Linked DNA regions of Pseudobacter ginsenosidimutans. Each later gene encodes a partner of the first gene's protein in a complex. Links are inferred from orthologs where the notes say so. Each region holds a gene or a part of one and is shown on either strand. Other genes may lie near its edges.

What was found. The genes of interacting proteins can lie anywhere in the genome.
Region 2: the proteins of FSB84_RS09325 (region 1) and smc are in contact, whole or in part, in a crystal structure (PDB 3ZGX), measured with the Bacillus subtilis proteins. The link is inferred for Pseudobacter ginsenosidimutans from one-to-one orthologs.

Annotation. Positions count from the first base shown.
Region 1 is NZ_CP042431.1:2,268,012-2,273,392, forward strand. Bases 1,498-4,293 are described here. They hold FSB84_RS09325 (segregation and condensation protein A), read left to right. Parts: upstream 1,498-2,268; coding sequence 2,269-3,318; downstream 3,319-4,293. Other genes in these bases: FSB84_RS09320 (DUF3078 domain-containing protein), read left to right, coding at 1,498-2,134; FSB84_RS09335 (Fic family protein), read left to right, coding at 3,465-4,293. In the rest of the region: FSB84_RS09310 (PPK2 family polyphosphate kinase), read left to right, coding at 1-572; large conductance mechanosensitive channel protein MscL, read left to right, coding at 681-1,061; more of FSB84_RS09320, read left to right, coding at 1,088-1,497; more of FSB84_RS09335, read left to right, coding at 4,294-4,613; FSB84_RS09340 (murein L,D-transpeptidase catalytic domain-containing protein), read right to left, coding at 4,652-5,281; dxs (1-deoxy-D-xylulose-5-phosphate synthase), read right to left, coding at 5,365-5,381. UniProt on the Bacillus subtilis protein: Participates in chromosomal partition during cell division. May act via the formation of a condensin-like complex containing Smc and ScpB that pull DNA away from mid-cell into both cell halves.
Region 2 is NZ_CP042431.1:3,828,040-3,834,704, forward strand. Bases 1,222-5,301 are described here. They hold smc (chromosome segregation protein SMC), read left to right. Parts: upstream 1,222-1,579; coding sequence 1,580-5,101; downstream 5,102-5,301. Other genes in these bases: FSB84_RS15440 (methylated-DNA--[protein]-cysteine S-methyltransferase), read left to right, coding at 1,222-1,431; FSB84_RS15450 (DMT family protein), read left to right, coding at 5,181-5,301. Outside these bases: FSB84_RS15435 (hypothetical protein), read right to left, coding at 1-409; more of FSB84_RS15440, read left to right, coding at 538-1,221; more of FSB84_RS15450, read left to right, coding at 5,302-5,510; FSB84_RS15455 (WD40/YVTN/BNR-like repeat-containing protein), read right to left, coding at 5,598-6,584. UniProt on the Bacillus subtilis protein: Required for chromosome condensation and partitioning.

The DNA.
Region 1 (5,381 bases):
ATGGCGTGATCCGCAACGTATTCGGTACCCTCAACCCACAGGGCGTTACAGTGAAAAGTTTTAAAGTACCAACGGCAGAAGAATTGTCTCACGATTTCCTCTGGCGTGTACATGCTCACGCTCCTGCAAAAGGCGTGATCCAGATCTTCAACAGATCGCATTATGAAGACATACTGGTTACACGGGTACATCATCTTATAGATGATGATACTGCCAAAAAGCGCATGAAGGCCATCAACGATTTTGAACAACTGCTCACCGAACATAACAGTACGCGCATCCTTAAATTCTACCTGCATGTTTCTCCTGAAGAACAACAGGAAAGACTCAACGAGCGTATACACGACCCCGCTAAACAGTGGAAGTACAACGCGAATGATTTTGAAGAAGCAAAGAAATGGGACGACTACATGAGAGTATATGATGATGCTTTCACACATTGTAACAATGTTCCCTGGACCATTGTACCCGCAGATCAGAACTGGTACAAGGAATACCTGATCGCCAACACCCTGCTGAAAACATTGCAGGATCTCGACATGAAATACCCCGGTCTCAAAAAAGAACAATAGCCTCTTTGCCTAACCGAAATCCACATCGTGGAAATCAATATATGGCTGGCAATTATATATTATATAGTTTTGCCATGGTTGCATTCATTCAATTAAAAATCTATCTATATGGGAATGCTTAAAGACTTCAAAGACTTTGCACTGAAAGGTAATGTTGTTGATCTCGCCGTTGCGGTGATCATCGGTGGCGCTTTTGGAACCATCGTCTCTTCTCTTGTTGATGATGTGATCACGCCATTACTGCTGACTCCCGCATTGAAATTTGCCAATGCAGAGAACATCGATACGTTATCCTGGGGCGCCGTCAAATACGGAAAATTCCTTTCAGCCATCATCAAATTCATCATCATTGCCTGGATACTCTTCCTGTTGGTCCGTGGTATGAAAAAGTTGACAGCTAAGAAAGATGAAGCTCCCGCAGCACCCCCTGCACCAACTGCCACAGAGCAATTGCTCATGGAGATCAGGGATGAGCTGAAGAAAAAGTAATCTAACCATCATTATATTCTACTACTATGCGAAAAATCTTGCTCTTTTGCGCATTCAGTTTGTCATTGTATGCACTGAAGGCACAGGACCCAGGTGTAAAAGAAATCAAATCAACCGCTGAAAAAGCAGTGGCCGTTGATACTTCCCACAAACATGGATGGAGAAAAGGGGGCCTTTTTTCCCTCAACTTCGGACAAGGCAGCAGTAAGAACTGGGCTGCCGGTGCAGAAAAATTCTCTTTTTCCACTTCAGGTCAACTAAGTGTATTTGCCAATTACAGGGAAGGAAGATTCTACTGGAACAATAACCTCGATCTCGGTTATGCGATCGTGAATACCACGTCGCTGGGTAACCGAAAAACAGATGATAAGATCGATTACTTCTCCAAGCTGGGTCATGATCTTACCAAAACGCTCAGCCTCTCCGGCGTGGTGAACTTCCGTTCACAATTCACGAACGGATTCGATTATACCTATCTCGGAAAAGATACCTACAAGCGCAGGACCTCCGCATTCTTTGCACCGGCCTACCTGATCGTTGCGCCGGGTATCGACTGGCACCCTGTACCTTATTTCAGCCTGTTCATTTCTCCAATATCTGCGCGTTCTGTGATTGTGACCGATGCCTGGAGCTATTATTTCCCCGGTGGCATTATTCCGGTTGATGATGGCGGTGGCTTTGAAAAACCACTCTCTACCCTCTACGGAGTGGACCCTCATCAGAAAGTGAGAATGGAGCTCGGTGGATTCGCTTCCGCTAATTTTGCCAAGGAGATCCTCAAGAACGTTACCTACAAGAGCCGTCTCGATCTCTATTCCAACTACCTGAGCACTTACCGCTATACACCCACAGGTTCTTACCAGGTAGAAAGAGAAAAGCACTCGGCCAAGCCGCAAAATGTAGACGTATTCTGGACCAACCTCATTTCTATGAAAGTGAATAAGTTCCTGAACGTTACGTATAATTTCGACCTGATATATGATGATGATGTGCGTCAGTTCGGGCCCGATAACACTTCGGCCGGAACACAGCTCAGGTCCTTGCTCAGTGTGGGTTTTTCAGCTAAATTCTAAGCAGGATATTTCATACATTTGTCGCCTGCTGTTCCCCGCCGGGAGCTGCAGGCGGCTTTGTTTCCGGGCTATCCAGCCGGTGCGTGATCCTGAAAGACAGGCAGGTATCCCGGAGAATATTCCAAATCATCAGCATGGTAAATCAGTCTTCGTACCAGATCAGGCTTCCCCAGTTCGAGGGACCATTCGACCTTCTGCTCTTCTTCATCGAGCGGGACGAACTGGATATCTATAATATTCCCATCACCAATATCATCAAGGATTTCCTTGCATATATCCATGAGCAGGAAAAACTCAATATTGAATTATCGAGTGAATTCATCCTGTTCATCAGCACACTCATGCGCATCAAAGCAAAAATGCTGCTGCCTAGGAAGGAGCTGGATGCCCAGGGTAATGAGATCGATCCCCGTCAGGAACTGGTTGACAAGATCCTCGAATACAAACGCTACAAGGAAGCCGCCGTTCAGATGGCAGAAATGGAAGCGATGCGTATGCTGATGGTGCGCAGAGGTAATCTCGCCAAAGAACTTTCCTCCATCGGAGAAGAATCCGGCGAGGGAACCGAGATACAAACCATCACGCTCTTCAAGCTCATGAAGACTTTCGAGCGCGTGATGAAGCGGATGGAACAGCGTAACAACAAACCCGTTCATACCGTAGTGCGTTACAACTATACCATGGAAGAAAGCCGTGAGTATATGATCTACACACTGAAGAAAAACAAAACAGTTCCCTTCGAAAGGATCTTCAACAGGGCTAACGATCGCATACAAGCGATATTCCTCTTTCTTTCCATGCTGGAGCTGGTTCAGTTGAAATATCTTACCATCATGGTGGGCGAAGGAAGGAACAACTTCATCGTTGAATATAATGAGAACAGGGAGGAAGATGAATTTGGATTGGATGGCCTGCCGAACGGATTGATGTCTGGTGGAAATGAGGAAAAAAGCGGATTGTTTGGAGAAGAGTTTGCAGAGGAGTTGGAAGAGGATGATTTTGAAGAAGAGGAAGGGAATGAGGAAGAAGATGATGAGTTGAAGGATGGAGCGATAGAAAATAAATCAGAAGAAGCTGAAGAAGATGATGACTCTGATGAAGATGACGAAGAAGAAGAGGATGATGACGATGATGACGATGAAAATGATGACGAAGAGGAAAATAATGAAGTGGATAAAAAGTAAGCAAGCATTCAAAATATGTTTAAATGCCCGCCACCGGCGGGCATTTTTTTATCCAGTCTAAGTTTCCTTAAGTAAACTTAAAGAATAGTAAGTTTACTTTTTTGGCAAAAAGTAAACTTGATGAAAAATAAGTATACTTTTGTAGAATGAAAAATTCCAGGCAATCCATAGAAAAATTCAAAGCTGGTCATTTTGAAAAAGGGATGAATTACAAATATTTTGTCCCTTCAAACATTAATCATTTTTGGGTTTGGGAAGATGGAACGATCAATGCTTTGCTGGAAAAGGCGTATGTTAAGCTGGGCGAGCTCAACTCATATGCTCGCCTGGTGCCCAGTACAGATCTTTACATTCAGTTGCATGTTACCAAAGAAGCGGTGGAGTCCAGCAAAATTGAAGGCACCCGTACGCAAATAGATGAAGCTTTATTGCCGGAAGATGAGATTCAACCAGAACGAAGGTCTGACTGGATAGAAGTGAATAATTATGTCAGGGCGCTTTACGGCGCCGTCAGGCAATTGGATAAACTTCCGCTTTCTTCGAGATTACTGTGCCAGGCACATAAGATACTGATGAATGGCGTTCGTGGTAATAATAAACTACCTGGAGAATACAGGACCAGTCAGAACTGGATTGGTGGCGCTACTTTATCTGAAGCCGTTTTCATTCCACCGGCTGCTCATTATGTACATCCGCTCATTGGTGATCTGGAGAATTTTCTGCACAATGATGATGTAGAGGTTCCTGCATTGATCAGGATCGGAATTGCACATTATCAATATGAAACTATCCACCCGTTCTTAGATGGAAATGGAAGGATCGGGCGTTTGCTGATCCCTCTCTTTCTGATCTCTACTGGAATTTTAAAAAAGCCATTATTGTATTTGAGTGTGTATTTCGAGAAGAACCGATCACTTTATTACGAAAATCTCCGGCGCGTAAGTGAAAGGAATGAACTTGTAAACTGGCTGAAATTTTTTCTGACAGGAGTAATAGAAACCGCCACCAATGGAGCAAAAACATTGGATGCGGTATTGGAATTAAAGGTTGGGCTTGAAAAGGAAATCCTGACAGATATTGGCAGGCGCCAGGCCTCCGGCCAAAAATTGCTTGAACATTTATTTCATAACCCGGTAATCAACATAAAAAAAGTTGAAGAGGTTTGCCAGTTAAGTACTAAAGCTGCCAATGATCTGGTGAGGATTTTTGAGGAAAGGAAATGGCTTGTACAGGAGAATAGTTCAGTAAGATTCCGCTGGTTTGTTTTCGAGCCCTATATCAGCTTGTTTAAGTGATCTCCGCAAATTTGCGGAGATCATACCTTCTATTCTGCTCATTCGTAGATGTATAGCAAAATGGGTTTGCTGCTCTTATCAATGATCCCCGCCAGCTTTTTCAGAAAATCAGCAGAAACCGTTGGGCAGCCATCGCTCTGGCAGATTGGGTAAGGAGCTACTTCATTATTGGGTACGCATTCATGGGAATGCAGTACAACATATCTTTTGAAAGCATTGCTGTTGGTGGCGTCAAGGCCATGCAGTTTATAGGCCAGTCCGAACCTGCCATGGTAAGGATTCCCGATCTTGTATTTCCCGAGAGACGTACAGCCGCAGCCTGCTTCGTTGCCGTATTTCCTGCCTTTCAACCAGGTTTCATTGCATCGGCCATGCGTTACCAGGCTGGCATCCAGGACTGAATCTTTTTTCATATCATAAATGAAAAAACGGTTCTTACCGGATTCGATCTTCATATCGATCATAAAGCAAAGCTCAGTGTTGAAATTGTTCGCTTTGGCAAAGGTTTGAAGTATTGTGCCTTTTGATCCCAGTTTTCGCATAAGGGTTGCTGATGGGAGGGGCTTGACCGCAGGCGCTTTGCTGTTCTTCTTATAAAGATACCAGCCGCCGCTGGCCAGCAGGAACACGATCAGTAAAGAAACAATAGTGAGAATGAACCTTTTCATGGAGATGGTTTATCAGGGCAAACGATGCCTTTCCGGCAATGATGCCGAAACTACAAACCCTCCATAAACTTTAAAACAGGGAATTACAATTTAACGTTTA
Region 2 (6,665 bases), 1.6 Mb from region 1 along the record:
GCTGCCTGCCTGAAGGTTGCATCACTTCTTCCATCGATTTCAATACCTCGTCATCGGGTAATTTCTTGATGTAGATGGTGATGCTTTCGCGCAAAGATGTGTCTGCTTTCAGGATCGCTTTTACTACTACACTGTCTGCGTTGAACGTTGAATCGAAATACAAATTGCAGCCGTCGAATTTACCTCCTGATGTGGTGAAGCTGATGTCTTCGGCAGACAATGGTTGCCATCTTCCATTGCTCATTTTTCCATCTACGTTGATGTAATTGTACACACCGCCTTTCTTCAGGCTGTCTGTATACAAATGGAAAGCGATACTGTCCACTTTTACTTTTTCCTTTTCCTTTTGGGCGAAAAGGGGAGAAGTAGAAAACGAAACAAGCGCTATGGCAACTAAGATTCTTATCATATCAGGCGTCAAGTTAATGAAAATGCGGCTTATGGTGCTCAGACGGTTTCCGCAAGAAGCGGGTTGCTTCAACAACGCTATTGTGGGAGTTTTGTGATAGTATCGTTCACAACAAAAAACTGTAGCGTATGTTATTTGAAAAGAGAGAACTTTACCGTTCCTTGACAGCAGAACAACATCAATACAATACTATCGCCAGGGCCATCGAGTACCTGTATGCCAACTTCAAAGACCAGCCTGACCTGGAAGAAGTGGCCGCGCAGGTGCATGTGAGCCCCTTTCATTTCCAGCGCATGTTCACGGATTGGGCGGGCATCAGTCCCAAACGTTTCATGCAATACCTGACGGCCGATTTTCTCAAAGAGAAACTGAGGGATTTTTCCAGTATAGCCGATGCTGCCGATGCCGCAGGGCTCAGCAGCCAGAGCCGTGTGTACGATCTGTTTGTAACGCTGGAAGCCGTTACACCACAGGAGTTCAGGGAAAAAGGAGAGGGCATCGTCATCGATTATGGTTTCCATTCAACACCATTTGGCGAAGTGATCATCGGCGCCACGCCGCGCGGCATCTGCTACCTGCATTTTCTGGCGGATGCAGATCATGAAAAAGCCATTCAGCAATTGCAGTTGAGTTGGGAGAAAGCCGTGCTGCAACACAATCCGCAAAAGACAGCCCTTTTGACTGAAATGGTTTTCGATCCTTCCAAAAGAAAGGAAAAACTGAACGTGCTGGTGAAAGGAACCAATTTCCAGGTAAAGGTTTGGAATGCACTCTTAAAAATTCCTTCCGGATCGCTGACCACTTACCAGGATGTGGCCAGGGAGATCGGGAACCCGCGTGCACTGCAGGCCGTAGGATCCGCTGTAGGAGCCAATCCAGTTGCTTTTCTCATCCCCTGTCACCGGGTGATCCGTAAGAACCTGGTGCTGGCCGACTATATGTGGGGACCGGAACGCAAGAAAGCCATCCTCGGATGGGAGCTTAGTCGCGATATTATTGTACCGGAAACCGGTATTTTATAGCGTTTCCGGCTCTTTTTATCCCCACGAACTGCACAAGTGAAGTAATGGTGCATAAGAATCTATTGAATTTGGAGGACGGTAACAAAGCAAAACCTATTTTGTACCTCAAAGCTGTTATATTTGCTGTCCTTTAAAAAAATAGACAAAAGTGCGATTAAAGAGTTTAGAAATTAAGGGCTTTAAAAGTTTCGCGGATAAGACCGTGCTGAACTTCGACACTGGTATCACCGGCGTTATCGGCCCCAATGGATGTGGCAAGAGTAATATCATTGACTCCATCCGTTGGGTGATCGGTGAACAGAAGATCAGTCATCTCCGCTCTGAAAACCTCGAAAGCCTGGTTTTCAATGGCTCCAAAACCCGCTCCGCCAGTGGCCTCGCGGAAGTTAGCCTTACCTTCGAGAACACCAAGAATCTCCTGCCCACAGAATTCAATACGGTTACCGTAACGCGTAAATTCTACAAAAGCGGGGAGTCCGAGTATCGTCTCAATGATGTGCAATGCCGCCTCAAGGATATCCAGAACCTCTTCATGGATACCGGGGTGAGCACAGACTCCTATGCCATCATCGAACTGGGTATGGTGGACGAGATCATCAAAGACAAAGAGAACAGCCGCCGCCGCATGCTGGAACAGGCCGCTGGTATCACTATCTATAAAACACGTAAGAAAGAAGCCAAACAAAAGCTGGACGCCACCGAACAGGATCTTGCCCGTATCGAAGACCTGCTGTTCGAGATCAACAACCAGTTGAAAATGCTCGAGAACCAGGCCAAGAAAGCGGAGAAATTCTATGAGATCAAGAAGGAATACCGCGAGTACTCCATCGAACTGGCCAAAGCTTCACTGGAAGGTTTCAATCTCACTTACCGCGATCTGAATACTCAATCTGAAACCGAAACAGATAAAAAGATCCGCCTTGAAGCCATCATCGCCAACGAAGAAGCAGGCATCGAAGCAGAAAAAGTAGGTTTCATCGAAAAAGAACGCGCCCTGCAAAGCATGCAGCATGAGTTCAACGACCTCCTGCAATTACTGCGCACCAAGGAAAACGATAAGAACCTCGCTTCTCAAAAACTGAACTTCCTCAAGGAACGCGAAAACAGTCTCCAGGAATTCCTCAACAAATCTGAAGGAACACTCAAAGGACTGGAAGAAAGCATCGAATTCACCAAGCTCCAGATCGGAGAGGAAGAAGGAAAACTGGAAGGCCTCGAACAACAGCTCGAAGACCTGAAAGCCTCATCAGAAGAGAAACGTGGCATCTTCGATACAAAGCGTGTGCATGTAGACAGTCTCCGCAGCGAGAACCTGGCCATGCAGCGCAACCAGTTTGAAGCCGAGAAAAAAGTGGCCGTTGCCGATACTTCTATTCAAAACCTTCAATCCAGCATCTCGCAGATTGAAGAAGAGAAAGAAGTTCGTCGCAGCCAGCTCAAGCAGCTCGAAGAAGAAATGATGACGCGTGAGCAGGAGCTCGAAAGCCGCAAGCGCGATCTGCAACAACTCCAGGAGCAACATGAGCGCACCAAGGAGCAGATCCTTCAGTCGCAGTCCGAAATGGAAATCCTTCGTCAGCAACTGGCCGAAGAGAACCGTAAACTGGATGCCAAACGCAACGAATACGACCTGCTGAAGAGTCTTATCGACTCCATGGAAGGTTATCCCGAGAGCGTAAAATTCCTGCACAACAATCCTAACTGGAACCATACAGCGCCCATTCTTTCCGATATCATTTATGTAAAAGAGGAATTCCGCGCAGCTGTGGAGAACGTGCTGGAGCCTTACCTCAACTACTATGTGGTGAACAACCTCCAGGAAGGTATGCAGGCCGTTCACCTGTTGGATAATAACAAAAAAGGGAAAGCGAACTTCTTCCTGCTGGACAAGCTCACTAACGCCGATGCTTCTGCGCACAGCGCACCCGCCGATACCATTCCTGCCATGCAGGTGATTGAGGTGGATGAGCAGTACCGTCAACTGGCAGAACACCTGCTGGGCAATGTGTTCATCGCGGAGAATGAGAGCGCCCTGGAAAATTCCAATGGCTCAGTGGTGCTGGAAAAGACCGGTAAATATGTAAAAGGGAAATTCTCCCTCACCGGAGGCAGTGTAGGAGTATTCGAAGGAAAGAAGATCGGCCGCGCCAAGAACCTCGAGAAATTATTCGAAGAGATCCAGGTGCAGGAGAAGATCGTTGCAGACCTGAAAATGGCGATCCAGGCCAAGCACAATGAAGTGATCGGCTACAATGAACAATTGAAGGAAACCGCCATCAAACAGGCGCAGGAAGATATCAACCGTCTTACCAACCAGGTATTCTCGCTCCAGAACAAGATCGAGAGCCTGCACGGTTTGCAAAGCTCCTCCCAGAACAGGATGGAAGACCTGCAGATGAACCTGCAGAACACTTCCGCTTCCATCGAAGGCACACGCCAGGAATGGATGAAACTGGTAGACACACTGAATGAGATCCGCGAAACCCTGCGCGTAGCGGAAGAAGAATACAAATATGCTGAAAGCCAGTACCAGCAGGCAACTGCATCGTACAACGAGTTCAACCTGCAGGTAACGCGACAGCATAGCCGAATCAACCAGCTGAAACAGGAATCAGAGTTCAAAGGCAATCAGCTCCGCGACCTCAAGACACAGATCGAAAGCAACAACGCACAACTGAAAATGACCGTTGAGAGCCTCACGGAAAACGAAGAAGTGCTTGCCAATGCTGAGAATGGACTGGTAGACATGATGCGCCGCAAGGAAGAAGAAGAAAAGAAACTGAACGAAGCCGACCAGGCCTTCTATAATATGCGCAACGCGCTCAATGAAAAGGAATCCGAACTGCGGGCCAAAGTGAAAGAGCGTGAGCAACTGGATCATCTCCTCACCGAGATCAAAGACAAGCTCACTGAACTGAAGCTCCAGCTGGCCGGTATGAAGGAAAGGCTCAACGTGGAATTTCGCATCGACCTCGATGAGATCATCGATCAGCCAAGGACCAACGATATACCCACTGAAGAGCTCCAGGAAAAATGCGATCGCATGAAGAAACGCCTGGAGAATCTCGGGGAAGTGAATCCCACAGCCATCGAAGCCTTCATGGAAATGAAGAAACGTTATGAGTTCATCCTCGAACAGAAGAACGACCTCGTAACGGCCAAGGACAGCCTGATGCAGACCATCCAGGAAGTGGAAGCCACTGCCAACCAGCAGTTCCTCGACACATTCAACCAGGTACGCGAGAACTTCCAGAAAGTGTTCAAGGCCCTCTTCACGGAAGATGATACCGCTGACATGATCCTGGAGAATCCTGAGAACCTGGCCGAGACAGGTATCGATATCGTCGCGAAGCCAAAAGGTAAACGCCCTTCATCCATCACGCAATTGAGTGGTGGAGAGAAGACCCTTACGGCCACCGCGCTGCTCTTCGCCATCTACCTGATCAAACCGGCTCCTTTCTGTATCCTGGATGAGGTGGACGCGCCGCTGGATGATGCCAACGTTGGCAAGTTCACGCAGATGATCCGCAAGTTCAGTGAAGAAAGCCAGTTCATCATTGTAACGCACAACAAAATGACCATGAGCGCCGTAGACGTGATCTATGGCGTTACCATGCAGGAACCTGGTGTAAGCAAACTGGTACCCGTGGATTTCCGCGGACTCAACTAAGTTACTAACGTTCACATATAGATGAATATATAAAGCCCGTGCTTGCACGGGCTTTTACGTGAACTTCTCAACAACATATATGAAGACCATTCTCTTACTGGTAGCGTCCAATATTTTCATGACCATCGCCTGGTATGGACATCTCAAGAACCAGAATATCCCGATGTGGAAGGCTATCCTCGTGGCCTGGGGCATTGCCTTCTTCGAGTATTGTCTGATGGTGCCTGCCAACAGGCTGGGCTATGGCAACGGATTCAACGGTTTCCAGCTGAAGATGACCCAGGAAGTGATCACCCTCGTTGTGTTCACGGTGTTTGCAGTATTCTATCTGAAAGAACCATTTCACTGGAAGTACCTGGTGAGCTTTGTGCTGTTGCTGGGAGCGGTATATTTTGCTTTCAAGAAATAAACAGCGTGTGCACGGTGGCTAGCCAGAGGTGAGCAAAAAAAAGTCACTCGCCGGGGAGGCGAGCGACTGCCAGCACTTCGAATATTTTTAATACACTAATTTTGCAATCTTCCCATCTCCTGCCAGAATCACCGTCCTGCCTGCTTTTGAGCGTTTCACCACATTGTAGCTTTCTTTGGAGATGAGTGTCCAGTGCATGCCGAGGTCATTGGAAACATCCACACCACTTGTGCCACAGCAGATGAGTTGTCCGCCTGTGATGAATTCCACACCGCTCCTGTAACCATGTGGCGGTACAGCCGGCTTACGGAATGCTGCAGGCTGACTGAGTTTGAAGAGCACACAGTTACCTTCAGTGGAAGTATCGGAAGTATAATTGCCACCTACCACGGCTGCCTGGTCTTTGTAAACAGCCAGGGAATAAGCGCCGGTGGTCTCTTTCCCTTTTACCATTGGCAGCTCGATGGCATTATCGGGTGTGAGTATGCGCGAAACCATTCCTCCTGAAACAGCTGTGAATTTATTCTTTGCATGATAAATGATATTGGTGCCGCTGGCTGCGAAGAATGCTTCGCCCTTGCCGGCTTTGATAGGGGAGCCGCGGTATTTGTCCCATGAGTTGCCGCCATCTTTGGTAGTGAGCAGGTATACTTCATCGTTGATGGGATCTCCGATCACGATGCCATTCTTTGCATCTGCAAAGTCCATTGCGTCCATGAACACGCCTTTGGTGGTATCGGTGAATACGTTGTTCCATGTTTTGCCACCATCTGTTGTTTTGAGGATATTACCCGGCTCTGCGATAGCGATCACTATAGCAGTATTGGCGTCAAATGCTTCAATGTCGCGGAACTCACGTTTTTCAAATCCCGGTACTATGTTCCATTCCCAGGTTTTGCCGCCATCGGTAGACCGGCCAACGGTGCCACCGCTGCCGCTGGTCCAGATCAGGTTATCGTTAAGCACACAAAGCCCGCGCAGGCTGGATTTGATGCCTGTCTTCAAAATTTCTATTTTCTGTGAATATCCTGTAAGGGAGAGTAAACATGCGATGATGAGTAACCGAACTTGCATATAGCAGCAGATTTAATGGCTCTAAAAGTAGTGATTATTGACCATCGCTCCATATTAGTTTGATTGCATCTGTAAATGTTC